Linked DNA regions of Azospirillum brasilense. The protein of the gene in region 3 interacts with the protein of the main gene of each other region in a pairwise test. Links are inferred from orthologs where the notes say so. Each region holds a gene or a part of one and is shown on either strand. Other genes may lie near its edges.

What was found.
Region 1: the proteins of secA (region 3) and secG interact in binary tests that used the Escherichia coli proteins (3 or more experiments, as listed by UniProt). The link is inferred for Azospirillum brasilense from one-to-one orthologs.
Region 2: the proteins of secA (region 3) and secB interact in binary tests that used the Escherichia coli proteins (3 or more experiments, as listed by UniProt). The link is inferred for Azospirillum brasilense from one-to-one orthologs.
Region 4: the proteins of secA (region 3) and ybgC interact in binary tests that used the Escherichia coli proteins (3 or more experiments, as listed by UniProt). The link is inferred for Azospirillum brasilense from one-to-one orthologs.

What each region holds. Positions count from the first base shown.
Region 1 is NZ_CP012914.1:1,397,345-1,405,082, forward strand. What follows is about bases 4,824-7,676. They hold secG (preprotein translocase subunit SecG), read left to right. Parts: upstream 4,824-6,010; coding sequence 6,011-6,343; downstream 6,344-7,676. Other genes in these bases: AMK58_RS06435 (SurA N-terminal domain-containing protein), read right to left, coding at 4,824-4,898; tpiA (triose-phosphate isomerase), read left to right, coding at 5,127-5,882; AMK58_RS06450 (CTP synthase), read left to right, coding at 6,504-7,676. Also shown: AMK58_RS06415 (divergent polysaccharide deacetylase family protein), read left to right, coding at 1-416; AMK58_RS06420 (heavy-metal-associated domain-containing protein), read left to right, coding at 444-650; AMK58_RS06425 (hypothetical protein), read right to left, coding at 658-1,455; trpE (anthranilate synthase component I), read right to left, coding at 1,463-2,974; more of AMK58_RS06435, read right to left, coding at 3,012-4,823; more of AMK58_RS06450, read left to right, coding at 7,677-7,738. UniProt on the Escherichia coli protein: Subunit of the protein translocation channel SecYEG. Overexpression of some hybrid proteins has been thought to jam the protein secretion apparatus resulting in cell death; while this may be true it also results in FtsH-mediated degradation of SecY.
Region 2 is NZ_CP012914.1:93,557-100,147, reverse strand. What follows is about bases 1,457-4,152. They hold secB (protein-export chaperone SecB), read left to right. Parts: upstream 1,457-2,403; coding sequence 2,404-2,901; downstream 2,902-4,152. Other genes in these bases: rho (transcription termination factor Rho), read right to left, coding at 3,044-4,152; AMK58_RS00460 (FxsA family protein), read left to right, coding at 1,689-2,303. Outside these bases: mltA (murein transglycosylase A), read right to left, coding at 1-758; AMK58_RS00465 (Tim44/TimA family putative adaptor protein), read right to left, coding at 772-1,446; more of rho, read right to left, coding at 4,153-4,300; AMK58_RS00445 (cation-transporting P-type ATPase), read left to right, coding at 4,676-6,591. UniProt on the Escherichia coli protein: One of the proteins required for the normal export of some preproteins out of the cell cytoplasm. It is a molecular chaperone that binds to a subset of precursor proteins, maintaining them in a translocation-competent state.
Region 3 is NZ_CP012914.1:2,771,471-2,779,630, reverse strand. Bases 2,296-5,570 are described here. They hold secA (preprotein translocase subunit SecA), read left to right. Parts: upstream 2,296-2,619; coding sequence 2,620-5,370; downstream 5,371-5,570. Other genes in these bases: mscL (large conductance mechanosensitive channel protein MscL), read left to right, coding at 5,521-5,570. Outside these bases: bifunctional glutamate N-acetyltransferase/amino-acid acetyltransferase ArgJ, read right to left, coding at 1-1,095; AMK58_RS12885 (peptidylprolyl isomerase), read right to left, coding at 1,286-2,233; more of mscL, read left to right, coding at 5,571-5,967; AMK58_RS12870 (DEAD/DEAH box helicase), read left to right, coding at 6,221-7,765; AMK58_RS12865 (cobalamin biosynthesis protein), read right to left, coding at 8,062-8,160. UniProt on the Escherichia coli protein: Required for protein export, interacts with the SecYEG preprotein conducting channel.
Region 4 is NZ_CP012914.1:2,005,951-2,013,835, reverse strand. The notes cover bases 2,480-5,479. They hold ybgC (tol-pal system-associated acyl-CoA thioesterase), read left to right. Parts: upstream 2,480-3,739; coding sequence 3,740-4,219; downstream 4,220-5,479. Other genes in these bases: AMK58_RS09270 (energy transducer TonB), read left to right, coding at 5,460-5,479; tolR (protein TolR), read left to right, coding at 4,949-5,431; tolQ (protein TolQ), read left to right, coding at 4,225-4,947; ruvB (Holliday junction branch migration DNA helicase RuvB), read left to right, coding at 2,656-3,747; ruvA (Holliday junction branch migration protein RuvA), read left to right, coding at 2,480-2,659. Outside these bases: AMK58_RS09305 (YebC/PmpR family DNA-binding transcriptional regulator), read left to right, coding at 172-924; AMK58_RS31875 (endonuclease domain-containing protein), read left to right, coding at 1,473-2,036; more of ruvA, read left to right, coding at 2,033-2,479; more of AMK58_RS09270, read left to right, coding at 5,480-6,617; Tol-Pal system beta propeller repeat protein TolB, read left to right, coding at 6,620-7,885.

The DNA.
Region 1 (7,738 bases), 1.4 Mb from region 3 along the record:
CGGCGCTGGACAGCTTCGACGGCTATGTCGGGGTGAACAACCACATGGGCAGCCGCTTCACCGCCGACTCCGCGGCCATGGCGCCCGTGCTCGGGGAGATCGCGCGGCGCGGCCTGTTGTGGCTGGACAGCCGGACCACGGCGAAGAGCGCCGGCCTGACCCTCGCGCGGGAGCTTCAGATGCCCTTCGCCGGGCGCGACATCTTCCTGGACAACGAGATGACCGTGCCGGCGGTGCGCGGCCAGCTTGCCAAGACGGAGCAGGTGGCGCGCAAGCAGGGCTACGCCATCGCCATCGGCCACCCGCACGATGCGACAATCGACGCACTGGCCTCCTGGATGCCGGAGGTGCAGAAACGCGGCTTCGTCCTGGTTCCGGTCAGCGCCGTCGTGCGCGCCCATCACACCGGCGGGTGACCGCCGGTCCCGCTTGAGGAGAATTCCATGGCTGACACCTACAAGGTCGGCGGCATGACCTGTGGCGGCTGTGCCCGCTCCGTCACCAACGCCATCGGCAAGCTGGCGCCGGGCGCCGCCGTAACGGTGGACCTTGAAGCCGGCACCGTGGCCGTGGAGGGCGGAGTCGCCGCGGAGACGGTGAAGAAGGCCGTGGAAGGCGCCGGCTTCGATTTCGGCGGTCAGGCAGCCTGAGGTCCGGTCAGGCGGGCTGGCGCAGCCGCCACACCAGCAGTCCGCCGGCCCAGGACAGCGACACCGCCAGCGCGGCGCCGAGCGCCACGAACCGCCCGGCGGGTTCGGCCAGCAGATGGGCGGTGGTCAGCGCCAAAGCGAGGCCGGGGTTGGTCAGCAGCGCGCTGCGCATCGCCGCGGCGACCACGCCGCCGCCCAGGCGGCCGTGGAGGATCACCGTCAGGCTGGTCAGCGCGATGGGGAACACGGCGGCGATGCCGGTGGCCGCCGGGCCGATGCTGTGGCTGAGCGTCGTCACGGTGGCGACCAGCAGGCCGACGAGACCAGCGCGGGCCGGGATGTCGTACCAGCGTGACCGCGCGGTCCGGACCACCGTGTCCGCCGGAATTGGGGCGGAGACCACCCAGGCGGCGATCCCATAGCAGGCCAGCGTCAGCAGCAGCGCCAGCGGCAGCGTCCACGCGACGACCGAGCGCAGGGTGGCCGCCGTGGCGATCCAGAAGAGAGAACTGGCGATGACCGTCGCGGGCATGCCCCAGCGCGGCGCGATCCGCACCAGAAGCGCCAGATAGAGGACGATCGTCGCGTTCCCGACCATTCCCGACAGGGCGGCGTCGGCGACGAAGCCGTCGCCATGCTCCATCGCGAGCATCACGAAGGCCGGGCCGGTCGAGACGGGCAGGGCGGTGATCATGCCGCCATAGAAGGGGCCGGCCTTCTCCGCCGCCAGCGAGGCGGCGACGACGACCAGGGCCGCCGCCACGATCTTGACGATCAGCGGCAGCAGCAGCGCATCGAGGGGCATGCGGTCCTTACCGGGCGGAGGTCTCGCGGACGGTTTCCTCCGCGGCGCGGATCAGGGCCATCGACTTGTTGACGGTCTCCTGGTACTCGGCCTCCGGATCGCTGTCGGCGACCACGCCGCCGCCGGCCTGCACATACATCATGCCGTCCTTCAGCACGGCGGTGCGCAGCGCGATGCAGGTGTCCATGGCGCCCGACGCGCCGAAGTAGCCGACGCAGCCAGCGTAGACGCCGCGGCGGGCCTTCTCCAGCTCGTCGATGATCTGCATGGCGCGGACCTTCGGCGCGCCCGACACGGTGCCGGCCGGGAAGCCGGCGATCAGCGCATCCAGCGCGTCGTGCTTGGGGTCGAGGTCGCCCTCGACGTTGGAGACGATGTGCATGACGTGGCTGTACAGCTCCACGATCATCTTCTGCGTCACCTTGACGGTGCCGGTGCGCGCCACGCGGCCCACGTCGTTGCGGCCGAGGTCGAGCAGCATCAGATGCTCGGCCAGCTCCTTCGGATCGCTCAGCAGGTCCTCGGCCAGCGCCTGATCCTCCGCCGCCGTGGCGCCGCGTTTGCGGGTGCCGGCGATGGGGCGGACGGTCACCTTGCCGTCGCGCACGCGCACCAGGATCTCCGGGCTGGAGCCGACGACCGACAGCTCGCCGAAGTCGCAGTGGAACAGGAAGGGCGACGGGTTCAGGCGGCGCAGCGTGCGGTACAGCGCCAGCGGCGACGGCTTGAAGGGGAAGCGGATGCGCTGGGACGGCACGACCTGGAAGATGTCGCCGGCCCGGATGTACTCCTTCGCCCGCTCGACGATCGCGTGATACTCCTCGCGCGTCGTGTTGGAGGTCCAGGCGAGCGGCAGCCCGTCCTTGGTCCGCGGCTCCCGCCGGTAGGGCAGGGGGCGCTCCAGGTCGGCCACCGCGTCCATCAGACGCTCGCGGGCGTCGCCGTAGGCGGCGTTGCCGTCGACCCCCGGCTTGGGCCAGACCGGGGTGACCAGAGTCACCGAATCGGTGTGGCTGTCGAAGATGGCGACGATGCTCGGCCGCGACAGGATGGCGTCGGGGATTCCCAGCTCGTCCGGGTTGTCGTCCGGCAGCCGTTCCATCAGCCGGACCATGTCGTAGGTCAGGTAGCCGAACAGGCCGGCGGCCATCGGCGGCAGGGCGTCCGGCAGGTCGATCCGGCTCTCGTTGATGAGGGCGCGCAGCGACTCCAGCGGGGCCGCGTCGATCGGCTCGTAGGCGTCGCGGTCGTGCAGGGCGTTGCGGTTCACCTCCGCCCGGTCGCGGCGGCAGCGCCACACCAGATCGGGCTTGAAGCCGATCACCGAATAGCGGTCGCGCCGCGACCCCGCCCCGCGCTCCGCCGACTCGAAGAGGAAGCCGAAGGGCCGCCCGTCGGCCAGCTTCATGTAGGCGGAGACGGGGGTCTCCAGATCGCTGACCAGCGTGGTCCACACCACCTGCGGCTTGCCGGCCTCATAAGCGGTGTGGAAGGCGGCGAATTCCGGCTGAACCTTCACGGGACGGGCCTCGGCTGAGTGGGGCGATTGAGTGGGGTTAATTGCCGCTGGCGAAGAATTGGTCGATGCGGTTGCGGTGAACCTCGACCGGGTAGCTGTTGCGCAGCGCGTTGCCGAATTGGGCCATGATGTCGCTTTCCAGCCCCTGGGCGACGGTGCTTTCCACGGTCGCCAGCGTGGCGTCGGAGGCCGCCGGGTCCGCCGGGATGATCTCCTTCAGGCGGGCGACGACCTGGCTGTCGGCGGTGGCGCCGGTCACCGTCTCGCCGGGCTTCCCCTCGAACAGCTTGCGCACCAGCTCGCCCGGCAGCCCCTCGACCGAACGGGCGTCGCGGGTGAAGGGCGTGGTCATGGCGAAGCTGGCGCCGGACTGGCTGGCGACGTCCTGCGCCGCGGCCTCCGAGCCCTGCTTCAGCTTGGCGGCGATGTCCTGGGCCTTCTCGGCGGCCAGCGTGGCGCGCTTGTCGTCCTGCCAGCCGGCCACGGCCTGATCGCGCACCTCGGCCAGCGGCTTGGGCGCGGCCGGCGTCACGCCGTCGACGCGCACGGCGTAGAAGACGTTGTTGGGCGCCTCGGTCAGGTTCGAGGTGGCACCGGAGGCGAGCTGGAAGGCGGTCTGCACCATGGCGGCGAAGTTCGGGCGGCCCGGGGCGGCGTCCTTGCCGTCCGGCGCCTTGCCGCTGCTGTCCACCGCGGCGATCTTGGCGATGGGCAGAGACTGGGCCTGGGCGACCTCCTCCAGCGGGGCGCCGCTGGCGAGCTGGTCCTCGACCCGGTTGGCGATGGAGTAGAGCGAATCCATCGCCTTCTCCTTGCGAAGCTCGGCCAGGAGCTGGTCGCGGGCCTCCTCGAAGGTCTTGGTGGCGCCCGGCTGGATGGCGGTGACCGTCAGCACGTGCCAGCCCAGCCCGCTGCGCACCGCGTCGCTGACCGCACCCTGGGCCAGGGCGAAGGCGGCGTCGCCGATCTCCGGCAGCTCGTTGCGGGTGACGTTGTCGAGCGTGATGACGTCGGTCCCGGCGTCCTTGGCGGCGGCGGTCAGGCCCTTGGTCTTGGCGGCCTCGGCGATCTGCTTCGCCTTCGCCTCGTCGTCGGCCAGGACCATCTCCACCGTCCGGCGCTCCGGCGTGCCGAGCTCGTCGGCGCGCTCGTCGTAAGCGGCGCGCAGCTCGTTGTCGGGGATCTGGATGTCTTTGGCGATTTCGTCGGCGGAGAGCTGGGCGATGCTCAGCGCGCGGTATTCCGGCGCGGTGAAGCGGACCTGATGGTCCTCATAATAGCGGGTCAGCTCCGCCTCGTCGGGCACACCGACGTCGCCGATGGCGGCGTTGGGCAGGGTGACCACCTCGGCCACGCGGCGCTCCCCGCGGAAACGGTAGAGGTCCTGGACCAGCGGCTTCGGCGGGGTCACCCCGGCGCCGACCGCCCCGGCCACCAGCTCGCGCGCGGTCTCGCGGCGCAGCAGGGCAACGTAGCCGTCCTCGGTCAGCTGGTTGTTGCGCAGCACGCTGCGGAACTGGTTCGCGTCGAACTGGTTCTGCGCGTTGCGGAAGGCCGGTTCCTCGGCGATGCGCTGGCGCACCACGTCCGGCCCGACCGAGATCCCGGCGTCGCGCGCCGCCTGATCGTAGAGCGCGCGCTGCACCAGCGCCGACAGCGACTGGTCGAGCAGACCGAACTGGCGCGCCTGCTCCGTCGTCAGGTTGCCGCCCACCATCGGGCGCAGCCGCTCCATCTGGCGACGGAACTCCTGGTCCAGCTCCGCCCGATCGATCTCCACCTTCCCGACGGAGGCGACGGTGCTGGAAATCCCGCCTGTGCGAATCATGTCGCCGATGCCCCAGGCCGCGAAGCTGACGATGAGGAGCACGAACAGGATCTTGACGACCCACGAACCGGCGTAAGTGCGGATGAACTGAAGCATGGGACCCGAAGTGAGTGCGCAAAGGGCGGCCCTGCGGCCGGGGCGGCATCATAGGCACCCCGCGAAAGCCCGGCAACACCCCATTTCCCCCGCGATTCCCCATCGGAAAGAACCCGTTGGGCGGGTGGAAATGCCCGGCACTCCTTGCTAGACAGGGGGCGCACTTTGAAAACGAACACCCGCGACAACGCCCACATCAACAAACGAGAGCCGGAGGACGAAAACGCCATGGCCGCACGCCGCAAACTGATTGCCGGGAACTGGAAGATGAACGGGCTGAAGGCCGACGGACTCGATCTGGCCTCGGACCTCGCCGGGCGCCTGACGGGGGCCGGGACGGTCGCCTTCGACATGCTGGTGTGCCCGCCCTTCCCGCTGCTGTTCCCGGTGGGCGATGCCATTTCCGGCAGCCCGCTGGCGCTCGGCGCGCAGGACTGCCACGCCAAGACCTCCGGCGCGCACACCGGCGACGTCAGCCCGGCCATGCTGACCGACGCCGGCTGCCGCTACGTCATCCTCGGCCATTCGGAGCGCCGCGCCGACCACGCCGAATCCGACGCCCAGGTCGCCGCCAAGGCCGCCGCCGCCCACAAGGCGGGCCTGATCGCCATCATCTGCGTCGGCGAGACGGAGGCCCAGCGCGACGCCGGGCAGGCGAACAACGTGGTCGCCAGCCAGCTCAAGGGGTCGATTCCGGAGGGCGCCACCGCGGCGAACACCGTCATCGCCTACGAGCCGGTCTGGGCCATCGGCACCGGCAAGACCGCCACGCCCGACGACGTCAAGGCGATGCACGCCCACATCCGGGCGGAGCTGGCCGGCAAGACCGCCGATCCCGACGCGGTGCGGGTCCTCTACGGCGGCTCGGTGAAGCCGGGCAACGCGGCGGAACTTATGGCGGTGGAGAATGTGGACGGCGCGCTGGTCGGCGGCGCCGCGCTGAAGGCGGACGATTTCTGGGCGATCGCCACCAGTTGCCGCTAGCATATCGCGCAGGACCGCGTTAAAAACAGTGGGCGCGCGCCACGGGCCCTTGCCAAGGTCCGTGGCGCGCTGTTGGTTTGGGCGGTCCCTGCGGATCGCTCCGGGAAGGGATCAAGGGAACGGGCTGCATGGAATCGGTGCTTCTGGTCATTCACCTGCTGATCGCCCTGGCGCTGGTCGGGGTCATCCTGATCCAGCGGTCGGAAGGCGGCGGTCTTGGCATCGGCGGCGGCAACATGGGGGGCATGATGTCCACCCGCGGCACCGCCAATCTGCTGACGCGGACCACCGGCATCCTGGCGGGCTGCTTCATGGCGACCAGCCTGGTCCTGGCGGTCCTGGCGGGCGCGCACAGGGCGCCGACCTCGATCATCGACACGATGCCGGCCCAGCCCGTCGCTCCGGCGGCTCCCGCCCAGCCGGCGACGCCGGCGCAGCCCGCTCCGCCGGTCGCCCAGTAACAGCGGCCCGGCAAAACGCGACGCGGCTCCGGCCGGGTCTGACGTGAGGCGGCCTCCCCCGAAGCCGCCTCTTTCTTTTGAGGATCGTCGATCTGGGCAGCGCCCGGGGGACGGTCCGAATTCGGGGAACGGATCAGGCTCTGAAGGTCTTCGGACGGACATGACTCGCTACATCTTCATCACCGGTGGCGTCGTTTCCTCGCTGGGCAAAGGTCTGGCGTCGGCGGCGCTTGGGGCGCTTCTCCAGGCGCGCGGCTACAAGGTGCGGCTTCGCAAGCTGGACCCGTACCTGAACGTGGACCCCGGCACGATGAGCCCGTACCAGCACGGCGAGGTCTATGTGACCGACGACGGCGCTGAGACCGACCTCGACCTCGGCCATTACGAGCGCTTCACCGGCGTGGCCGCGCGCCGTGGCGACAACATCACCACGGGCCGCATCTATTCGAACGTGATCGCCAAGGAGCGCCGCGGCGACTATCTGGGCGCCACCGTGCAGGTGATTCCGCACGTCACCGACCAGATCAAGGACTTCATCGGCGCTGAGACGACCGACGAGGACTTCATCCTCTGCGAGATCGGCGGCACGGTGGGCGACATCGAGTCGACCCCCTTCCTGGAAGCCATCCGCCAGTTCGGCAACGAGGTCGGTCCGGAGAACGCCCTGTTCATCCACCTGACCCTGCTGCCCTACATTCCGACGGCGGGCGAGCTGAAGACCAAGCCGACGCAGCATTCCGTGAAGGAGCTGCTGGGCATGGGCATCCAGGCCAACATCCTGCTCTGCCGCGCCGACCGCCCGATTCCGGAGAACGAGCGCAAGAAGATCGCGCTGTTCTGCAACATCCGGCCGGAGCGCGTCATCGCCGCCCTGGACGTCGATTCGATCTATCAGGTGCCGGTCAGCTACCACGAGGAAGGCTTCGACACCCAGGTGCTGGCCTATTTCGGCCTGCCGACCGAGGGCAAGCCGGACCTGTCGCGCTGGACCAGCATTGTCGAGCGCGTGCGCAAGCCGCAGGGCGAGGTGACCATCGCCGTCGTCGGCAAGTACACCAGCCTGCTCGACAGCTACAAGTCGCTGGCCGAGGCGCTGACCCACGGCGGCATCGCCAACAACGTGAAGGTCAAGCTCGACTGGATCGACTCGGAGATCTTCGAGGACGACAGCGCGGTTCAGCGGCTGGAGAACGTCCACGGCATCCTGGTGCCCGGCGGCTTCGGCTCGCGCGGCACGGAAGGCAAGATCCGCGCCGCCCAGTTCGCCCGTGAGCGCAAGGTGCCGTATTTCGGCATCTGCTTCGGCATGCAGATGGCGGTGATCGAATCGGCCCGCAACATGGCCGGAATCGTCGACGCCGGCTCGACCGAGCTTGGCAAGCCCGGCAACCCGGT
Region 2 (6,591 bases), 2.7 Mb from region 3 along the record:
GCCACGTATTTGTGGCCGTTCTGGGCGGCGTAGCCGACGCGCGTCTCCGTTCCGTCGGGGAAGCTGACCCGGCCCGACCCCTGGATGTGCAGGAAGAAGGTGGCGATGGGGTCCTGCAGCCAGACCAGCTCCAGCCCCTTGCCGCTCAGCGCCCCAGCCTCGATGGCCGCGCGGTCCTCGAAGGGCTTCAGCCGGCCCGCGGTGACCCGCCCGGCGGTGCGCTCGCCCTTCCAGCGGTCGGCGAACTCGCCGAGATCGACCATCACCAGATCGGCGGGGCGCTTGTAGAGCGGCACCGGAAAGGCCGGGTCCGGCGTCCGGCTGCCCTTCAGCTCGACCTCGTAATAGCCGGTGAAGAGGCCGCGCCGCTCCTCGTTGTTGGCCGCGGCGTAGGGGGTGAACCACGTCTCGAAATAGGCGCGGGCCGCCGCGTCGTCGCCGGGCGGCAGCTTGGCCAGCTCGGCGCAAGGGGCCTGCCAGTCCGCCGCCTTGCCGCCGACCCCGTCGGGGCCGATGGAGCGGTCGGCGGCCAGCGCCTTGACCTTCGCGCAGGAGCGCTGGAAGGCCGGGACGGCCTCCGCCACGCGGTCGGCGCTCCAGCCGGGCAGCGCCGCGAAGGCGACGGGGGTGAGGACCAGCTTCTCGGGCGGAGGCGGAGGCGGCGCCTTGGCCTCCTCCTCCTTCCGCTCGCAGCCAATGAGAAACGCCGCGGCAAGGACTGCCGCGGCGCTGAGACGAACAACCGGAAGAGACAGCATCAGAACCGATCGGTCATTGAGGGGTGCGGGTTTCGACGAGCGCCCAGTTCGGGTCGCCGGCGCGGGTGTTGCGGGCGAAGGTCCAGACGTCCACGGCCTCGACCACGCTGTTCGGATCGCCGTCCACCACGGCGCCGGCGCTGTTGCGCACGACGTTCATCTGCTCCGACACGAATTTCACCGTGACCAGGGCGGTGCGGCCGTCCATGCGGGCCTCCACCACGTCGGCGTCGGTGATCGTCTCGATGCGGGTTTCCAGCGTCTCGCCGGCCGACTGGCGCTCGCGCACCGCACGAGCGAAGTTGTCGTAGACCTCGTCCGAGAGCAGCGGGCGCAGCGTGGCCGTGTCGCCCTTGGCGAAGGCCTCCACGATCATCTGGAAGGCGCCGCGGGCGCCCTGCAGGAAATACTTCTCGTCGAAGCTGGGGTCGGCGGCCTTGATCTGCTCCAGCGCGGTGGCCAGCGACACCGGCTCGTCGGGCGACGGGGCGGCGTTCGGCACGGGCCGCTCGCGGTTGGGCATCGCCACCACGTTGTCGGGCTGGTTGTTGGGGCGGGCCGTGAAGGGGTTCGGCCGCTGACGTTCCTCACCGGTGCGCCGGCCGAGCACGCTGCGCAGCCGGTACACGAGAAACGCCGCGATCATCGCGAAGATCAGGATCTCGACGAACACAAACCCATCTCCCATCATCCATCCTTCCGGGTGACTGAAGGCCGGCCCCGAAATCACCGGCCCCGCTTGATCCACTACTGGACCCTCCGGCGGGTGAGCATTAAGTGTACCGGAACGGTGCCGGGACCAAGTCCCTGCTCGCTCTCTCCGCCGAGGATTCCACCCGATGACCCGTGCCGGAGCTGTTCTTCCAACCAAAGATCGGGTGCGTACCCTGGTGTAGATAGGCCCTTGGGGTTGAAAGAGCAAGGACGGCCATGAATCCACTGTTGCTGTTGTTCCTTCTGCTGCCGATCGCGGAGATCGCGACCTTCATCGAGGTCGGCGACTGGATCGGCGCCGGTCCGACGGTCGGGCTGGTCATCCTGTCCGCCATCCTCGGGTCCGTCCTGATCCGCTGGCAGGGCCTGTCCGTGCTGAAGCGCGCGCAAGCGTCGGCGGAGCGCGGCGAGAGCCCGGTCGGCGCGGTGTTCGAGGGCTTCTGCGTCGTCGTCGCCGGCCTGCTGCTGATCATCCCCGGCTTCCTGACGGACATCGTCGGACTCCTGCTGTTCGTGCGCCCGATCCGCAACGCCTTGGGCCGCTGGCTGTTCGACCGTATGAAGGGGGTCGCGTCCTACCAGATGGGGGGCCGCATGGGGGGCCGGAGCTGGAGCAGCAGCGGCCCCGCCGGGTCGGACGGTCACCCGCGCAACCGCCCGCCGCCAGGGGTGATCGACGTCGATTACCAGGAGGTCGACCCCGACGGCGGCCGTCCGGGAAGCGGCGGTCCGGCGGACCGCGACGGGCGCGACGGGCCCGACGACATGCCCAAGCTCGGCGACTCCCGCTGGGCGCCGCCCGGTTCGCCCCACCGCAACGACCGCGGGTGAAACGCAGCGGTTTCACTTTGTGGAGCCAGCGTTTCCGTGCTAGCCAGCGGGTCTTGAAGACCTTTCCATCGTGATGCCGCCCAGCGGCCAGGAGTTGTCCATGTCCGATCAGCAGATCAACGGTCAAGATCAGGAAGCCGCCTCGTCGCTGCCGATGCATGTGCTGGCGCAGTATGTGAAGGACCTGTCCTTCGAGAACCCCAACGCCCCGCAGAGCCTGCTGCCCGGCCAGCCGCAGCCGCAGGTCAACATCGGCGTGGACGTGCAGGTTCAGCCGATGGGCGAGGACGTCTACGAGGTCGTGCTGAAGCTGCATTGCGAGGCCAAGCAGGCCGAGGCGACCGCCTTCCTGGTCGAGGTCGCCTATGGCGGCCTGTTCCAGCTTCCGGGCCTGCCGCAGGAGCATCATCGCCCGGTGCTGCTGATCGAGGCGCCGCGGATGCTGTTCCCCTTCGCCCGCGCCATCGTCGCCGGCTGCACCCAGGACGGCGGCTTCCCGCCGCTGATGATCAACCCGATCGACTTCGTCGACCTGTACCGCCGCCAGACCGCCGGCCAGCAGGCCCAGGCCGAAGAGGCGCCGCAGTCGCCGTTCTGATACGGCGGTTCTGACGGCAGCGTTCCGATCCGGGCCATTCGGTTTCGGACAAACAAAAAGGCGGGAGGCTCCACCGGGGCCTCCCGCCTTTTTTCGTGCCCTCCCCCACCCTTCGTCCGGACGGGGGAGAGGAAACCACCGACTACTGGTTCATGGATTCGAAGAATTCCGAGTTCGACTTGGTGTGCTTCAGCTTATCGACCAGGAAGTCCACCGCGTCGGTCACGCCCATCGGCATCAGGATGCGGCGCAGGATCCACATCTTCGAGATGGTGCCCTTGTCGACCAGCAGCTCCTCCTTGCGGGTGCCCGACTTGGAGATGTCGATGGCCGGGAAGGTGCGCTTGTCGGAGAGCTTGCGGTCCAGCACGATCTCCGAGTTGCCCGTGCCCTTGAACTCTTCGAAGATCACCTCGTCCATGCGGCTGCCGGTGTCGATCAGCGCGGTCGCGATGATGGTCAGCGAGCCGCCCTCCTCGATGTTGCGGGCCGCACCGAAGAAGCGCTTCGGGCGCTGCAGCGCGTTGGCGTCCACGCCGCCGGTCAGCACCTTGCCCGAGGAGGGAACGACGGTGTTGTAGGCGCGGGCCAGACGGGTGATGGAGTCCAGCAGGATGACCACGTCGCGCTTGTGCTCGACCAGCCGCTTGGCCTTCTCGATGACCATCTCGGCGACCTGAACGTGGCGGGTCGCCGGCTCGTCGAAGGTGGAGCTGATGACCTCGCCCCGCACGGAGCGGGCCATGTCGGTCACCTCTTCCGGACGCTCGTCGATCAGCAGGACGATCAGATAGGCTTCCGGGTGGTTGGTCGCGATGGAATGGGCGATGTTCTGCAGCATCACGGTCTTACCCGTGCGCGGCGGGGCGACGATCAGCCCGCGCTGGCCCTTGCCCAGCGGCGCCACGAGGTCGATGATGCGGCCCGTGTAGTTCTTCTTGGTCGGGTCGTCGACTTCCATGCGCAGCCGCTCTTCCGGATAGAGCGGGGTCAGGTTGTCGAAGTTGATGCGGTGGCGGACCTTGTCCGGCGCATCGAAGTTGATCGTGTTGACCTTGAGAAGGGCGAAGTAGCGCTCGCCATCCTTGGGCGCGCGGATCTGCCCCTCGACCGTGTCGCCGGTGCGCAGGCTGAAGCGGCGCACCTGGCTGGGGCTGACGTAGATGTCGTCGGGGCCGGGAAGATAATTGGCCTCCGGCGAGCGCAGGAACCCGAAGCCGTCCTGAAGAACCTCGAGCACGCCGTCGCCGTAGATCGGGACATCGTTTTCCGCCAGCTGCTTGAGGATGGCGAACATCATGTCCTGCTTGCGCAGCGTGCTGGCGTTCTCGATCTGCAGTTCCTCCGCGAACGCCAGCAGTTCGGCGGGGCTCTTGCACTTCAGCTCTTGGAGATGCATGGGGGTGCCTTAAGGGAATCGGTCATGCGAGGGGGAGTGCCAGAGGTCCCGGGCCGGCGCAGGGTGCGTCGGTTGAGCGTCGAACGGCGCTGAAGGCTGGGAATGCCTGTCGGACGTCGCGCCCAGATCGTTGGGGAGGGACGGAACGGCGGATGTGGGATGGGTGTCCGCGAGGCTTGCCGCCCCGTGGTGGGAAAGATGGTTAGCGGAACGCCGTCTGCAAGTCAAATGAAAGCGAATTCTTGGAAACAGGGCGGAATCTTGCGCGTCTTCGTCCGGGTCATCTCATCCGGGTCACGATGCCGCATCCCCTGTTATCCAGACCACCGGGCCACGACCTGGGACGTTTAGGACAGAAACGGTTTGGTTGACATCATGAGCCCGCATGACCGTTCCGGACCCGGAACCATCGTTGCTCCCGAAGCCTCCACCGACCCCCTGCCCTGGCACGCCCAGCCCCCGGACGAGGCCTTGGCCGCGCTGGACAGCCCCGACGACGGGCTGACTCCCGAGGAGGCGGCGGACCGCCGGCACCGGTACGGCCCCAACCGCCTGAGCCCGCCACCCCGCCGGTCGGCGCTGATGCGCTTCCTGGCGCAGTTCGACAATCTGCTGATCTATGTGCTGATCGGCGCGGGAGTCGTCACGGTCCTGCTGGGCGAGTTCGTGGACGCCGCGGTGATCGCCGGCGTCGTGCTGATCAACGCCGCCATCGGCTATGTCCAGGAAGGCAAGGCGGAGCAGGCGCTGGACGCCATCCGCAACATGCTGTCGCCGCAGGCGGTGGTCGTGCGCGGCGGCCATCAGGTCACCGTCCCGGCGGAGGAGCTGGTGCCCGGCGACCGGGTGCTGCTGGCCTCGGGCGACAAGGTGCCGGCCGACCTGCGGCTGGTCCGCGTCAAGGGCCTGCGTGTGCAGGAGGCGGCGCTGACCGGGGAATCCATGCCGGTTGCCAAGAGCGCCGACGCGGTGGCCGCGGACGCTCCCCTGGCAGAGCGCGGCGGCATGGCCTATTCCGGCACGCTGGTGGCCCAGGGACAGGCCACGGGCGTCGTGGTGGCCACAGGGGACCGGACGGAGCTGGGCCGCATCGGTACGCTCCTGGCGGGCGTGGAGGAGCTGACCACGCCGCTGCTCGCCCAAATGGCGGTCTTCGGGCGCTGGCTGACCATCGGCATTCTGGCGCTGACCGCGCTGACCTTTCTCTACGGTTCGCTGGTCCAGGGGGAGCCCTGGCCGGAGATGGTCATGGCCGCGGTCGGTCTGGCGGTGGCGGCGATTCCGGAGGGGCTGCCGGCGGTGATGACGATCACGCTGGCCATCGGAGTCACCCGCATGGCCCGGCGCAACGCCATCATCCGCCGTCTGCCGGCGGTGGAGACGCTGGGTTCGGTCGGAATCATCTGCTCCGACAAGACCGGCACGCTGACCCGCAACGAGCTGATCGTGCAGACCGTGGTGACCGCCGCGGGCGACTGCACAGTGACCGGCACCGGCTACCGCCCCGAAGGCGAGTTCCGGCGCGACGGCAAAGCCCTGGACCCCGCCGCCGATCCCGTCCTGGCCGAGCTGGCCCGCGCCGCCCTGCTGTGCAACGACGCCGAGCTTCAGCGGGGCGAGGAGGGCTGGACGGTGGCCGGCGACCCGACCGACGGCGCCCTGCTGGCACTGGGCATGAAGGCCGGGCTGGACGCGCGGGAGGAGGCTGTCCGTCGCCCACGTACGGACGTCATCCCCTTCGAATCCGAACACAAGTACATGGCCACCCTGCACCACGACCATGAGGGGCACGGGCTGCTGTACGTCAAAGGCGCGCCGGAACGCGTGCTGTCCATGTGCGCGCACGTACGGGCCGCGGATGGTGGCAGCGCGCCGCTCGACAGCGCCCACTGGCTGGCGCGGGTGGAGGAGCTGGCGGCGCGCGGCCAGCGCGTCCTGGCGCTCGCCGGGCGCCCTGCCCCGCCCGGCCAGACCGTTCTGGACATGGACGACGTGCGCAAGGGGCTGACCCTGCTCGGCCTGTGCGGCTTCATCGATCCGGCGCGCGAGGAGGCGGTGGCGGCGGTGGCCGAGTGCCAGGCGGCGGGAATCCGGGTGAAGATGATCACCGGCGACCACGCCGGCACCGCCCAGGCCATCGGGCGGCAGTTCAACCTGTCGGGCGACGCCGTGTCCGGGACCGACTTGGACCGGCTGGACGACACGGCGCTGGTTTCCGTGGCGCGCAACGCCGACGTCTTCGCCCGCACCACGCCGGAGCACAAGCTGCGCCTCGTTCGCGCGCTCCAGAC
Region 3 (8,160 bases):
GTAGCCCGGAACCTCCATGCCCTCGGCGCAGATCAGCGTGCCGCCGATGGTGATCTTGATGAGGTCGCGGTCGGCCCGCTCGCCGGCCCGCCCGATGGCGGCGACGATGCGGCCCCAGTTGGCGTCCTCGCCGGCCAGCGCGGTCTTGACCAGCGGGGAGTTGGCGACGGTGAGCGCGATGCGCTTGGCGGCCACGTCGTTCTCGGCGCCGACCAGCGTGATCGAGACGAACTTGGTCGCCCCCTCGCCGTCGCGCACGATCTGCAGCGCGAGGTCGAGCATCACCTCCTCCAGCGCCTTGCGGAAATCGGTGAGCTCCGGCGCCCGGGCGTCGGTCACCGGGGCGTTGCCGGCCTTGCCGGTGGCGAACAACAGCAGCGTGTCGCTGGTCGAGGTGTCGCCGTCCACGGTGATGGCGTTGAAGCTGCGCTCGGTGAACTCCGACAGCATGGACTGCAGCGCCGGGGCGGCGATGGCCGCGTCGGTGAAGAGGAAGCCCAGCATGGTCGCCATGTCCGGGGCGATCATGCCGGAGCCCTTGGCGAAGCCGCTGATCGTCACCGTCGTCCCGCCGATGGCGACCTGACGGGTCGAGCCCTTGGCGAAGGTGTCGGTGGTCATGATGGCCCGCGCCCCGGCCTCCAGCGCCGCCGAATCGTTCTTCAGCGCCGGCACCATGCCCGGCAGGACCTTGGCGATGGCGTCGGCGGCCAGCGGGATGCCGATCACGCCGGTGGAGGCGACGTAGACCTCGTCGGTGGCGCAGCCGGCGATCCTGGCGGCGGCCTCGACGGTCGCCTGGACGGTGGCGTCGCCGGCCTTGCCGGTGAAGGCGTTGGCGTTGCCGGCGTTGACCACGACCGCGCGGGCCGAGCCGCGGGGCAGGCTGTCGCGGCACCAGATCACCGGGGCGGAGCAGGTCAGCGACTTGGTCAGCACCCCGGCCACCGTCGTGCCCTCGTCAAGCACGGCCAGCATCAGGTCGTCGCGGCCCTTGTATCGGATGCCGCTGTTGGCGGTGGCGATGCGCACGCCCGCCACGGGCGGGAGCGTCGGGAAGCCGGCGGGTGCCAAGGGGGAGACGGTCGTGGCCATGGGGACGGGCTCGTGGGGCTGGTGGAGCGGGGGGTGTTGGACGGTGATTGGGATGCAAGGCGCTTGCCCCCTCCCTAACCCTCCCCCGCTTCGCAGGGGAGGGGATTGTCTCCCTCTCCCGCGCAGCGGGGGAGGGAAGGGGCCCGCGGCGTCAGCCGTGGGAAGGGTGGGGGCAACCGGTGCCGGAGCTTTAGTTCTTCTTCGGCTCTTCGGCCTTCGGGGCCGGCGCGGCCTCTTCCTTCGGCATCGGCGAGCCGTCGAGCTGGAAGGTCTCGACCTTGGCGACCTTGCGCAGGTCGTCGACGACGTTGGTCACGATGTCCTTGCTGAGCTGCTGCTCGAGCTGCGGCTTCACCTCGTCCAGGGACGGCTGCGGCTGGGTGCGCTTGTCCTCGACCTTGATGATGTGCCAGCCGAACTGCGTCTTCACCGGCTCCTTGCTCACCTCGCCCTTCTTCATGGCGAAGGCGGCGTCGGCGAAGGGCTCGACCATCGTGTCCTTGGTGAAGTAGCCGAGATCGCCGCCCTGTTCGGCGGCCACCGGGTCCTTGGACTTCTCCTTGGCCAGCTTGGCGAAGTCGCCGCCCTTCTTGAGCTGGGCGATGATCGCCTTGGCCTCATCCTCCTTCTCGACGAGGATGTGGGCGGCCTTGACCTCTTCCTGGGCCGGGTTCTGCTTCAGGAAGGCCTGATAGGCCTCGTCCAGCTTGGCCGGGGTGATGCGCGACTGCACTTCCTTCTGGATGTAGGCGCGCTGCACCGCGCGCTCCTCGGCGCGCTTGATCTCGTCCTTGACCTCCGGCGTGCCGGCGAGGTTGGCCTTGTAGCCGGCCTCGGCCACCAGCTTCGAGTTCACGAGCTGCTCGATCACCGCCGGGTAGATCATCTCCAGCGGCATCTGCTGCACCTGCGGCGGGAGCTGGGCGACCATGCGCTGGACGTCGGAGCGGTGGACCGCCTCGCCGTTGACGCGCGCCACCACCGGATCGGCGTCCGCCGGGGCGGGAGCGGCCTGAGCGGCGGGGGCGGGCGTGGCCGCGGGAGCCGGAGTCGGCGCCGGAGTCTGGGCGTGTGCGGCCAGCGCGAGGCCGCAGGCGGCCATCGACAGCAGGGCGGCGCGGAACACTCGATTCACCATGGAGTCTTTTCCTTCCGGCGGATGTGTCTTGTCACGGTCAATGGCATGACAGAACGTCTTATGATTGGCGGCGGCTGTACGGACGATCCGGCCCCGCGCCCGAATCCGCGGGGGATTAAGCATGGGTTCGCAGCGCGGGGCAAGCGGTCGTGATGCGTGGCCATGACGCCCTGCTTCGACCGTGTTCAAGGCGATATGGCGGCGGAACGGTGGTGCTTCCAGGGCGTGCCACACGCCGATCCACACCCCCGGCAGGGCCGACACCCCCGCGATGCCCCCTCAAAGGGCCGGGCAAAGGGGCGGGTCTCGTTGACAGAAACTTGCTTCGGGCCTATGTGAGACCGGTCAAAAAGCCGGCTTCACGACGTTCCACCCCCGAGGTTTTCATGTTCGGTGCTCTCGCCCGCAAGATTTTCGGCACCGCCAACACGCGCACCGTCAAGGCGCTGCAAAAATCCGTCCAGCAGATCAACGCGCTGGAGCCCGAGTTGGCGGCGCTCTCCGACGACGCGCTGCGCGCCCGCACCGATTGGCTGCGCGGCCGGCTGTCGCAGGGCGAGACGCTCGACGCCATCCTGCCCGACGCCTTCGCCACCGTGCGCGAGGCGGGCAAGCGCGTGCTGGGGCAGCGGCACTACGACGTGCAGCTCATGGGCGGCATGGTCCTGCACCAGGGCAAGATCACCGAGATGCGCACCGGCGAGGGCAAGACGCTGGTCGCCACGCTGGCCGTCTATCTGAACGCGCTGGAGGGCAAGGGCGTCCACGTCGTCACCGTGAACGACTATCTGGCCTCGCGCGACAGCGCCTGGATGGGCCGCATCTACGGCTTCCTCGGCCTGACCACCGGCTGCATCGTGCACGGGCTGGACGACGAGGAGCGCCGCGCCGCCTACGCCGCCGACATCACCTACGGCACGAACAACGAATTCGGCTTCGACTATCTGCGCGACAACATGAAGTTCCGGCTGGAGGACATGGTCCAGCGGCCCTTCAACTTCGCCATCGTGGACGAGGTCGACTCGATCCTGATCGACGAGGCGCGCACCCCGCTGATCATCTCCGGCCCGTCCACCGACTCGTCGGAAATGTATGTGCAGGTCGACCGCCTGATCCCGCAGCTGACGCGGGACGACTACGAGTTGGACGAGAAGAACCGCACGGTCAGCCTGTCCGAGGCCGGGCAGGAGCATATGGAGCAGCTTCTGGCCGAGGCCGGGCTGCTGAAGGCGGGCGGGCTGTACGACATCCAGAACGTGGCGCTGGTCCACCATTCCCAGCAGGCGTTGCGCGCCTACACGCTGTTCCAGCGCGACAAGGACTACATCGTCAAGGACGACAAGGTCATCATCATCGACGAGTTCACCGGCCGCATGATGGAGGGCCGCCGCTATTCGGAGGGCCTGCATCAGGCGCTGGAGGCCAAGGAGAAGGTGACGATCCAGCGCGAGAACCAGACGCTCGCCTCCATCACCTTCCAGAACTATTTCCGCATCTACCCGAAGCTGGCCGGCATGACCGGCACGGCGATGACCGAGGCGGCGGAGTTCGCGGAGATCTACGGCCTTGAGGTCGTTGACATGCCGACCAACGTGCCGGTCCAGCGCAAGGACATGGACGACGAGGTCTACCGCAAGGCGTCGGAGAAATACGACGCGATCATCGACCTGATCGAGGACGCCCGCAAGCGCCAGCAGCCGGTGCTGGTCGGCACCACCTCCATCGAGAAGTCGGAGCTGATCGCCGAGCTGCTGAAGAAGCGCAGCATTCCGCACAACGTGCTGAACGCCCGCCACCACGAGCAGGAAGCCTACATCGTCGCGCAGGCGGGCCGTCCGGGCGCCGTCACGGTCGCCACCAACATGGCCGGCCGCGGCACCGACATCCAGCTCGGCGGCAACGTCGAGATGCGCATCCAGATGGAGCTGGCCAACCTGCCGGACGGGCCGGAGCGCGACGCCAAGATCAAGCAGATCGAGGCCGAGGTGGCCGAGGCGCGCGAGCTGGTCAAGCAGGCCGGCGGTCTCTACGTCGTCGGCACGGAGCGGCACGAGAGCCGCCGCATCGACAACCAGCTGCGCGGCCGTTCGGGCCGCCAGGGCGATCCGGGCGCCTCCAAGTTCTTCCTGTCGCTGGACGACGACCTGATGCGCATCTTCGGGTCGGAGCGCATGGACGGCATGCTCCAGCGCCTGGGCCTGAAGGAGGGGGAGGCGATCATCCACCCCTGGATCAACAAGGCGCTGGAGAAGGCCCAGACCAAGGTCGAGGCCCACCATTTCGAGGTCCGCAAGAACCTGCTCAAGTTCGACAACGTCATGAACGACCAGCGCAAGGTCGTCTATGAGCAGCGTCGCGAGATCATGGACACCGAGGACATCGCCGAGACCGTCCTGGAGATGCGCCATCAGGTCGTTTCCAACATGGTCAACAAGGCGATCCCGCCGAACTCCTACTCCGAGGCCTGGGACATCGCCGGCCTGCACGAGGAGGTGAACCGCCTCCTGGGCATGGACCTGCCGGTGGCCGACTGGGCCAAGGAAGAGGGCATCGCCGAGCCGGAGATCGAGGAGCGCGTCCGCGAGGCCGCCGACCGCAAATACGCGGAGAAGGTGGAGACTTATGGCGCCGACACGATGCGCCATGTGGAGAAGAGCCTGCTGCTGCAGATCCTCGACCAGGAATGGAAGGATCACCTGCTCCAGCTCGATCATCTCCGTCAGGGCATTTCCCTGCGCGCCTATGCCCAGAAGGACCCGCTGAACGAGTACAAGCGGGAAGCCTTCGAGCTGTTCGAGACCATGCTGTCGACCCTGCGTGAGCAGGTGACCGCCGTGCTGATGCATGTCGAGATCCGCATCGCCCCGCAGCCGGAAGAGCTGTACGCCCGTCCGCCGCAGGAGATGCACGAGGGCCGCGACGACCCGGCGCTGGCGATGGCCGAAGCGGGAGCCGGGGCCGCCCAGGGCTACCCGCCGGCCGATGCGCCGCTGCCCGCCGGGATGGTCCGTCGCGAGGCCGCCGCCTCGGTGGTGCCGGGGGCCGACCCCAACGCCTGGGCGAACACGCCGCGCAACGCGCCCTGCCCCTGCGGCTCGGGCCAGAAGTACAAGCACTGCCACGGCAAGGTCGGCTAAGCGCCGCCGCGAAGAACGCCGCCGGGGACATTCCGGAGGGGGATGTTCCGGACGGGGCCGGGCCGCAAGGTCCGGCCCCTTTCCTTTTTGCGGCCCTGGAAACTTCGGCTGGGCTGTGGCGTTCTTCCCATCAAAAGCGGGAGCGCAGCCATGTTGCAGGAATTCAAGACCTTCATCAGCCGCGGCAACGTCGTGGAACTGGCCGTCGGCATCATCATCGGCGCGGCCTTCACCGGCATCGTCAATTCGCTGGTCAGGGACATGCTGATGCCGCCCATCGGCTGGATCATGGGCGGGATCGACTTCTCCAACTACTTCCTCAACCTGTCCGGCGGCCATTACGAGAGCCTCGCCGCGGCGGAGGCGGCGGGGGCGGCGACCATCAACTACGGCCGCTTCATCAACGCGCTCATCAACTTCTTCATCGTGGCGGGCGCGCTGTTCCTCATCGTGCGGCAGGTCAACCGCCTGCATTTCCTCCAGGATTCCAAGCCGAAGGCGCCGCCCCGCCAGGAGGTTTTGCTGGAGGAGATCCGGGATGCGCTGCGCGCACGGCAGGCACCCGCCCCGGGGGACACGACTCGACCGGGGGCGTGAAAGAATCTTCTTGGATTGTGCAGCGCAACCCATTATGTAAGGCGTCTTGATCGCTGGAGGCTCGCGCGTCTCTTGAGCGAGACGCGCTTTGATATTGCGGGACGGCCTTCCTTGGGACCCGGTCGCCCGTTGCTTCGGACAGACGCCTCTCCCTCTTCCGACCTCCTCCCGGCGAAAACGCCGGCGTTCCACCGCTCACCATCCTGGTGCGGCGGCCGTGCGCCGTCTTGGTCCTGAGGAAAGGTTACCCTACTTGTCGTCCATTGAAATGACCGCCGCCGACGCCCTCGTTGTCGAGACCGCCGTCGCCGAGACTTCTGTCGTCGAGACCGCCGTCACCGAGGTTGCCGCCGCCGACGCGACCGTGACTGACACCGTTACCCCGAACGCCTTCGCCGGGCTGGGCGTCCACCCGCTCGTCGTGAAGGCGCTGGAAGCGTTCGAATACAACACCCCGACCCCGGTCCAGGCCGAGGCGATTCCGCCGGCCCTGGAAGGCCGCGACATTCTGGCGACTGCCGAGACGGGCACGGGTAAGACCGCCGCCTTCATGCTGCCGGCGCTGACCCGCACCATCGACCTGCCGCGCCTCGGCGTGGCCGCTCCGCGCGTGCTGGTTCTCGCCCCGACCCGCGAGCTGGCCAAGCAGGTCACCGACGCCGCCCGCAAGTACGCCAAGTTCATGAAGTACAACATCGTGGACGTCGTCGGCGGCATGCCCTACCGCGACCAGTTGCGCCTGCTGTCGCGCGCCGTGGACGTGATGGTCGCCACGCCGGGCCGCCTGCTCGACCATGTGTCGCGCAACCGCATCGACCTCAGCGCCGTCGAGGTGCTGATCCTGGACGAGGCGGACCGCATGCTGGACATGGGCTTCCTGGACGATGTGGAAACCATCGCCAAGTGCTGCCCGGACAACCGCCAGACGCTGCTGTTCACCGCCACGCTGGACCGCCGCATGGCCCAGCTCGCCGGCAACCTGCTGCGCAACCCGGTGCGCGTCGCCGTGGAAAGCGCCACCACCGCGGTGAACGTCGAGCAGCGCCTGCACCATGCCGATGACATGGACCACAAGCGCCGCCTGCTGAAGCATTTCGCGGACCTGCCCGAGGTCGGCAAGGCGATCATCTTCGCCGCCACCAAGCGCGACGCCGATGCGCTGGCCGAGGAACTGAGCGACGCCGGCCACGCCGCCGCCGCCCTGCACGGCGACATGGACCAGTTCAAGCGCAACCGCACGCTCCAGCGCCTGCGCACCGGCCAGGTCCGCCTGCTGGTGGCGACCGACGTGGCGGCGCGCGGCATCGACGTGCGCGACATCACCCACGTCATCAACTTCGACCTGCCGCGCTCGGCGGAGGACTATGTCCACCGCATCGGCCGCACGGGCCGTGCGGGCGCCTCGGGCGTGGCGGTTTCCTTCGCCGCCCGCGCCGACCGCGACGCCCTGTTCCGGATCGAGCGCTACACCGGCACCCGTCTCGACATCCATGTCGTTCCGGGTCTGGAGCCGCAGCGTCCGTTCCAGACCGGCGGCGGTGGCCGTCCGGCGGGTCGTCCGGGTGGCCGTCCGGGTGGCGGCAACGGCGGCGGTTACAACAAGAAGCCGTGGGTGCGCAACGCCAACGGCGGTGCCGAGGGCGGCAAGCCGAACGGCGCCCCGGGTGGCCGTCCGCAGGGCCGTCCGATGAACCGCAACGAGCATGGCCGCAGCGACCATGCCCGCAACGAGCACGGCGGCCACGCCCGCCGCGACTCCCAGGGCGGCAAGCCGGCGCACCGGGCGTCCAAGTGGTAACAGCGGTTCGCCGCTGACGTGAAAAAGGCGCGGTCCTTCGGGGCCGCGCCTTTTTTCTTGGTCGGGTCGAAGTGTGGCGGGCAAGACTTCACACGGATTTCACGGATCGACGCACGGGTTTCACGAATTTTTTTGAATAATAAATATTGGAAATCTGTTTCTCTTGCGCGAATCACCAGTGGTGGCGGTAAGCGGATAAACAAAAATCCGTGTAATCCGTGTAATCCGTGTAATCCGTGTAATCCGTGAAATCGTCCGTGTAATCCGTGTGAAGTCTTGTCCCCCACACCCGCGCTTTACAGGCCCGCGATCCCCCACAGCAGCAGCGCCACCAGCAAAGCCAGGATCAACCCGGCCACGGCGTAGACCGCCAGCGCCCGCCCGATGTCGGCGGC
Region 4 (7,885 bases), 770 kb from region 3 along the record:
GCAAAGGGGGCGCCCCAATACTGCCATATTGACTTTCTATATGGGTAGGTGTCGTCTCCGGCGCCGAAGGCGTGCGGTGGCGCACAAAGGCTGGTACATGTGTCCCACCGCTTTCCAAGCTGTTTCACAAGACCTTTGTCTCTTTGAATCCATCTGGGGCTCGTTCGACGCATGGCCGGTCATAGCCAATTCAAGAACATCATGCACCGCAAAGGCGCGCAGGACGCCAAGCGGTCGAAGATCTTCAACAAGCTCGCCCGCGAGATCACCGTGGCGGCCAAGGGCGGTCTGCCGGACCCGGCGGCCAACCCGCGCCTGCGCGCCGCGATCACCGCGGCCCGCGTGCAGAACATGCCGCGCGACCGCATCGACCGCGCGATCAAGCAGGGCACGCCCGGCGGTGGCGACGACGCGAACTACGACGAGGTGCGGTACGAGGGCTACGGCCCCGGCGGCGTCGCGCTGATCGTCGAGGCGCTGACCGACAACCGCAACCGCACCGCCTCGGAAGTGCGCTCGGCCTTCACCAAGTACGGCGGCTCGCTGGGCGAGACGAACTCGGTCAGCTTCATGTTCAGCCGCGTCGGCGCGATCTATTACCCGGCCGCCGCCGCGGCCGCGGACGCCGTGTTCGAGGTGGCTCTGGAAGCCGGCGCCGAGGACGTGGCGTCCGACGAGAACGGTCACGAGGTCACCACCACGGTGGAGAATTTCGCGATCGTGCGCGACGCGCTGGAGGCCAAGTTCGGCGGTGCGGAGAGCGCGCGCCTGACCTGGAAGCCGCTGAACACCGTCGCCCCGTCCGAGGACGCCGCCGCCAGCCTGATGAAGCTGCTGGACGTGCTGGAGGACAACGACGACGTCCAGACCGTCGAAGGCAACTTCGACATCTCCGACGAGCTGATGCAGAAGCTGACGGCCTGATACCGGGTCGCGGAGCGGAGGAAACCGGGGTGCTTGGGCAGGCCGGAAGGAGCGGGGCGGCGCAGCAGCCGCCCGTACGCCTGTTGGGGCTGGACCCCGGCCTCCGCCACACTGGCTGGGGCGTCATCGACGTGTCCGGCAACCGGCTGACCCATGTGGCGGACGGCGCCGTCCATTCCGAAGACGGCCGTCCGCTGGCCGAGCGGCTGTGCCAGCTCCACGGGGCGCTGACCGAAGTGCTGGAGCGCTACCGCCCCGATGAGGCGGCGGTGGAGGAAACCTTCGTCAACAGCAACGCGGTCTCCACGCTGAAGCTGGGGCAGGCGCGGGCGGTGGCCCTGCTGGTCCCGGCTTTGGCCGGGCTGTCGGTGGCGGAATACGCCAACAACATGGTGAAGAAGGCCGTGGTGGGGCAGGGCCGGGCCGATAAGACGCAGGTCCAGGCCATGGTGCGCCTGCTGCTTCCCGGCTGCGCCATCACCACACCGGACGCCGCGGACGCCCTGGCCGTGGCGATCTGCCACGCGCATCACCGCGCCAGCTGGCAAATGTGGCGGCGGGGCGATGGCGTTTCCCTCTCCCCTCCGGGGAGAGGGTGGCCCGAAGGGCCGGGTGAGGGGGATGCGCGGGGCGGTGCGTCCGGCACGCGCGCAACCCCCTCACCCCAACCCTCTCCCCAGAGGGGAGAGGGAGCATTGTTGCCGGTTGCGAAGGACAAGCCGGCGCCTTTGCACACCAACCGTGCCGTTCAGATGCGGCGCGATTCCACGGAAGTGGAAAAGATCGTATGGCAACGTTTGCGGAACGCGCAGATGGGGGCCAAATTCCGTCGGCAGGAACCCATTGTCGGCTTCATCGTGGATTTCGTCGCGCACGACCATCGGCTGGTGATCGAACTGGATGGTGGGCAGCACGCCGAGCAGGCGCCGTATGACGAGCGCCGGACGCGCATGCTGGAACAGGCCGGTTTCCGCGTGCTGCGCTTCTGGAACAACGACGTGAACGACAATCTGGAAGGCGTTCTCGAAACCATCCGCACGGCGCTTTCCGCGACCACCGTGTTGCGCCGTGATCCCCTCCAGCGTTTGAGGGACAAGGAGAATTTCCCATGATCGCCAAGCTCACCGGTGTCGTGGATTCGGTCGGGACCGACTGGGTGGTGGTGGACGTCAACGGGGTCGGCTATCAGGTCGCCTGCTCCAACCGCACGCTGTCGCGCATGGCGGTGGGGGAGCGGCGGGCGCTGGTCGTCGAGACCTTCATCCGCGACGACCGGATCACCCTCTACGGCTTCGCCGATTCCGGCGAGCGCGACTGGTTCCGGCTGCTCACCACCATCCAGGGCGTCGGCTCGCGCCTTGCACTGTCGATCCTCGGCGTGCTCGACCCCGACCAGCTCACCCGCGCCATCGCGGCGCAGGACAAGACGGCGCTCACGCGCGCCGACGGCGTGGGGCCGAAGGTGGCCGCGCGCATCGTCAACGAGTTGAAGGACAAGGTGGGCAACCTTACCCTCGGCGCCTCGGCCTCCGCCGCTCCGGCGGCGGGCGGCAAGGCGGCGCCGGCGGGCGGCCCCGACAACATGGTCATGGCGGACGCCGTCTCGGCCCTCGTCAACCTCGGCTACGGGCGGTCGGAGGCGTTCGGCGCCGTCGTGGCCGCCGGGCGCAAGCTGGGCGACGGAGCCGGCGTGTCGGAGCTGATCCGCCATGGCCTTAAGGAACTCAGCCAATGACCGCCGACCAGAACGGCTCCGATCCTGACCGGCTGGTGCAGCCGGGGCGGGGCGCCGGCGATTCCGGCGAAGCCTCGATCCGTCCGCTCTCGCTCGCCGAGTTCATCGGCCAGCGGCAGGCGCGCGAGAACCTGTCCATCTTCATCCAGGCCGCGCGTGCGCGCGGCGAGGCGCTGGACCATGTGCTGCTGTTCGGCCCGCCGGGCCTGGGCAAGACGACGCTGGCCCAGATCGTCTCGCGTGAGCTGGGGGTGGGCTTCCGCGCGACCTCCGGCCCGGTCATCGCGCGGGCCGGCGACCTCGCCGCGCTGCTGACCAACCTGCAGCCGCACGACGTCCTCTTCATCGACGAGATTCATCGCCTTAATCCCGCCGTGGAAGAGGTGCTCTATCCCGCCATGGAGGATTTCCAGCTCGACCTCATCATCGGCGAAGGCCCGTCGGCGCGGTCCATCCGGATCGACCTGCCGCCCTTCACGCTGGTCGGCGCCACCACCCGGTCCGGCCTGATCACGCGCCCCCTGCGCGAGCGGTTCGGCATTCCGGTGCGGCTGCAGTTCTACGAGCCGGACGAGCTGGAGCTGATTGTCCGCCGCGCCGCGGCCGTGTTCAACATGCTCATCACGCCGGAGGGGGCGCGGGAGATCGCCAACCGGTCACGCGGAACGCCGCGCGTGTCGGGGCGCCTGCTGCGTCGGGTGCGTGACTTCGCCTCGGTGGCCGGCGTGCCGGAGGTGGACGCGCGCATCGCCGACGCCGCCCTGACCCGGCTGGAGGTCGACCGGCTCGGCCTCGACAGCATGGACCGGCGCTATCTCGGCATCATCGCCAACAACTACAACGGCGGCCCGGTGGGCGTGGACACGCTGGGCGCCGCACTCGGCGAGCAGCGCGACGTGCTGGAGGAGGTGGTGGAACCCTACCTGATCCAGCAGGGCTTCCTGCAGCGGACCCCGCGCGGACGCATGCTGACCGACCAGGGCTTCCGCTATCTCGGCCTCAACCCGCCGTCGGCGCCGACCCGCCAGTTCGACCTGCTGGACCGGCTGTCGGAGGCGAACCCGGACCCGGAGGACGGCGATGTCTGACGGTACCGGGACGGCAAATCTCTCGGGCTGGTTTGACGAGAACGCGCAGCACAGGCTGCGCTTGCGGGTCTACTACGAGGACACGGACGCCGGGGGGCTGGTCTATCACGCCAACTACCTGCGCTTCTTCGAGCGGGCGCGCACCGAGATGCTGCGGCTGACCGGATTCACCAACGCCGGGCTGGCCGAAAGCGACGGTGTGTCATTTGCGGTACGACGGGCGGAGATCGATTTTGTCGCTCCCGCAAAGCTCGAGGATACGCTTGAAGTGGTGACGCGAATCACCGATACCGGCGGTGCCTCCTTCGCAGTTGCACAACTTGCCCGCCGCGACGGCCGTGACCTCGCGCGGGCGGAGATTCAGCTGGCGATGATCAATTTGGCCGGTAACCGGGCCGGACGTCCCGCGCGCCTTCCGGCGCCGGTCCGCGAGGCGCTCATCGATTTGTACATAAGGCAGAAGCGAGACTGACTGCGATGGATCTGAATTCCGCCCAGGTGGTCGGGGCCGCAGCGAAGGCTCACGACATCACGATGTGGGGCCTGTTCTGGCAGGCCGACATGATCGTCAAGGTCGTGATGCTGATGCTGCTGGTTGCCTCGGTGTGGTGCTGGGCCATCATCATCGAGAAGCTGATGCGCATCCGCCGCCTGAACGCGCAGGCGGACGCCTTCGAGGAGAGCTTCTGGTCGGGCGGTTCGCTGGACGCGCTGTACGACCGCATCGGCCAGAACCCGAGCGATCCGATGTCGGCGACCTTCGCCGCCGGCATGCGCGAATGGCGCCACGCCGCCGACCGCGGCATCGGCTCCATGAAGGGGTCGCTGCAGCAGCGGGTCGAACGCGTCATGTCGGTGACCATCGGGCGCGAGATGCTGCGCGCCGAGCGCTACATGACCTTCCTGGCGTCGGTTGGTTCGACGGCCCCCTTCATCGGCCTGTTCGGCACGGTGTGGGGCATCATGAACTCCTTCACCTCCATCGCCGCGTCGGGCAACACCAGCCTCGCCGTCGTCGCGCCCGGCATCGCCGAGGCGCTGTTCGCCACGGCGCTGGGTCTCGTGGCCGCCATTCCCGCCGTGATCTCGTACAACAAGTTCACCACCGACCTCGGCCGCTACGCCGACCGGCTGGAGACCTTCTCGGGCGAGTTCTCGGCGATCCTGTCGCGCCACCTCGAGGAGCGGGGAGCCGCCTGACATGGGAGCCCAGCTCGCAGGAAAGGGCGGCCACGGTCGGGGCCGCCGCCGCGGATACCGCGCGATGGCCGACATCAACATGACGCCCTTCATCGACGTCATGCTGGTGCTGCTGATCGTCTTCATGGTCGCGGCACCGCTGCTGACCGTCGGCGTGCCGGTGGATCTGCCGAAGACCAACGCCGCCCCGCTGGAGGCGCAGAAGGACCCGCTGTTCGTGACCGTGCAGTCCGACGGCCGGGTCTATGTGCAGGAGACGGCGGTGGAGACGGCCAACATGGTGCCGCTGCTGATCGCCGTCACCAACAACAACCCAGACGCCCGCATCCTGGTGCGCGGCGACGCGAAGATCGCCTATGGCAAGATGCTGGAGGTGATGGGCACCATGAGCGCCGCCGGCTTCAAGAAGGTCGGGCTGGTCGCCGAGATGCCCAGCGGGCCGGGCGCCACCGGGCCGCGCGTCGGCGGCTCGGCGCAGCGCTGAGACGCCACGGCGAGTTGAAGGCTGACCCATGCGCAAACCCCTGATCGCCTCGGCAACGCTGCACGTCGCGCTGGTCGCGCTGTTCGTGCTCGGCATGCCGCCCAGCGATCGCAAGCTGGACATCCCCGAGTCCATCCCGATCGAGATCGTGGACATGGGCGAGGTGACGCAGGCCGCGCGCGTCGACAAGGGCGAGCCGAAGCCGCCTGTCCCGAATGCGGCCCCCAAGCCGCCGGTCCCCGAGGCCAAGCCGAGTCCGCCGGCCCCCGCGCCGCCGGAACCGGCCAGCGAGCCGCCGCCCCCGCCGCCGCCCCGGCCCGAGCCGAAGGTTCCGGAGCCGCCCAAGGTCGCCCAGGTGACGCCGCCCCCGGCGCGCGAACCGCCGCCGCCGCCCAAGCCGGCGCCGCCCCCGCCGCCGCCCGATCCGGCGCCGGCGCCGGTGGTCAAGCCGCCCGAGCCCAAGCCGGAACCGAAGCCGCAGCCTCCGAAGCCGGAGCCGCCCAAACCGGAACCGCCGAAGCCTGAGCCTCCCAAGCCCGAGCCCCCAAAGCCGGAGCCGAAGAAGCCCGAGCCGCCGAAGCCGGAGCCGGCCAAACCGGAACCGCCCAAGCCCGAGCCCAAGAAGCCCGAGCCGGCCAAGCCCGAGCCTCCGAAGGCCGAGCCGAAGAAGCCGGAGAAGCCGCCGGAGAAGACCGACGCGCTGGCCGACCTTCTGAAGAACGTTCAGAAGAACGCCCCGGCCAAGCCGGCGGCGTCGGAGAGCAAGGCCGACGCCAAGCCGACCCAGCACGCGGCCGCGTCGCCGGCGCCCTCGGGGGCTGCCAAGGCGGTGAACGGTCCGGACAAGCCGTTCAAGCCGTCCGGGCGCGCCATCGACGGCATCCGCGGCGCGGTCGGCAAGAACTGGAACTTCGATCCGGGCCGCAAGGACGCCGGAAACATGCAGGTCGAGCTTCGCGTGGAACTGAGCCGCGACGGAACGGTGCTGAACGTCACCGCCGATCCGAAATACGAGGCCCGCTACCGCTCCGATGCCGCCTTCCGGGCATCGGTCGATGCGGCGATCCGCGCGATCCGCAAAACCAGCCCCCTGCCCATCGGCGAGTTCTCCGGCGACTTCACGCCCGCCCGGTATGAAGAGTGGCGTTACTTCGTGTTCAATTTCGACCCGAGGGACATGTTCTGACCATGACGAAGAAGACGAGGCTCCTGCTGAAGGCCGCCGGTTGCGCCGGCGCTCTGCTGCTCGCCCTCGGCGTCGCGGCGCCCGCCCCGGCCCGCGCCGAGGTGCGAATCGACATCACCAAGGGCGTGGTCGAGCCGCTGCCGATCGCCATCACCAGCTTCGCCGGTGCCGGCGGGCGCGAGGCGCAGGTCGGCTCGGACATCTCAAAGGTGGTCGCCGCCGATCTGGAGCGGTCGGGCCTGTTCAGGCCGCTCGACCCCAAGGGCTTCCTGCAGACCCCGGACCAGCTCCGCTCCGGCGAGCCGCGCTACCAGGACTGGCGCGCCGTCGGCGCCCAGGCGCTGGTCGCCGGCAACACCACCGCCATGGGCGACGGCCGCATGAAGGTCGACTTCCGCCTGTGGGACGTCGCCGCCGGCCAGTACATGCAGGGGCTGAGCTACACCGCGACCGCCGACAGCTGGCGCCGCATCGCCCACATCGTCGCCGACGCCATTTACAAGCGGCTGACCGGCGAAGAGGGCTATTTCGACACGCGCATCGTCTACGTGGCCGAATCCGGCCCGGCCAACGCGCGCAAGAAGCAGCTCGCCATCATGGACCAGGACGGTGAGAACCATCAGTTCCTGACCGATGGCAAGAACCTCGTCCTGACGCCGCGCTTCTCGCCGGCGACCCAGGAAATCACCTACATGTCGTACTTCAACAAGAAGCCGCGCGTGTACCTGTTCAACATCGACAGCGGCCGCCAGGAAGTCCTCGGCGACTTCGTCGGCATGACCTTCGCCCCGCGCTTCTCGCCGGACGGCAACAAGGTCGTCATGAGCATGGCGCAGAACGGCAACACCGACATCTACGCCCTGGACCTGCGCACCCGCCGCCAGACCCAGCTCACCGATTCGCCGGGCATCGACACCGGCCCCAGTTACTCGCCGGACGGCCAGCGCATCGTCTTCGAGTCGGACCGCGGCGGCAGCCAGCAGCTCTACATCATGGGCGCGGACGGTTCGGGGCAGAAGCGGCTGACCTTCGGCGAGGGCCGCTACGGCACCCCGGTGTGGTCGCCGCGCGGTGATCTGATCGCCTTCACCCGCCAGCGCGGCAGCAACTTCGCCCTGGGTGTCATCCGTCCGGACGGCACCGGCGAGCGCATCCTGACCGAGTCGTTCCATGTGGAAGGCCCGACCTGGGCGCCGAACGGCCGCGTGCTGAGCTTCTTCCGCGATGTTCCGGCCGGCGACGGCCGCGGGCGAAGCGCGAAGCTCTAC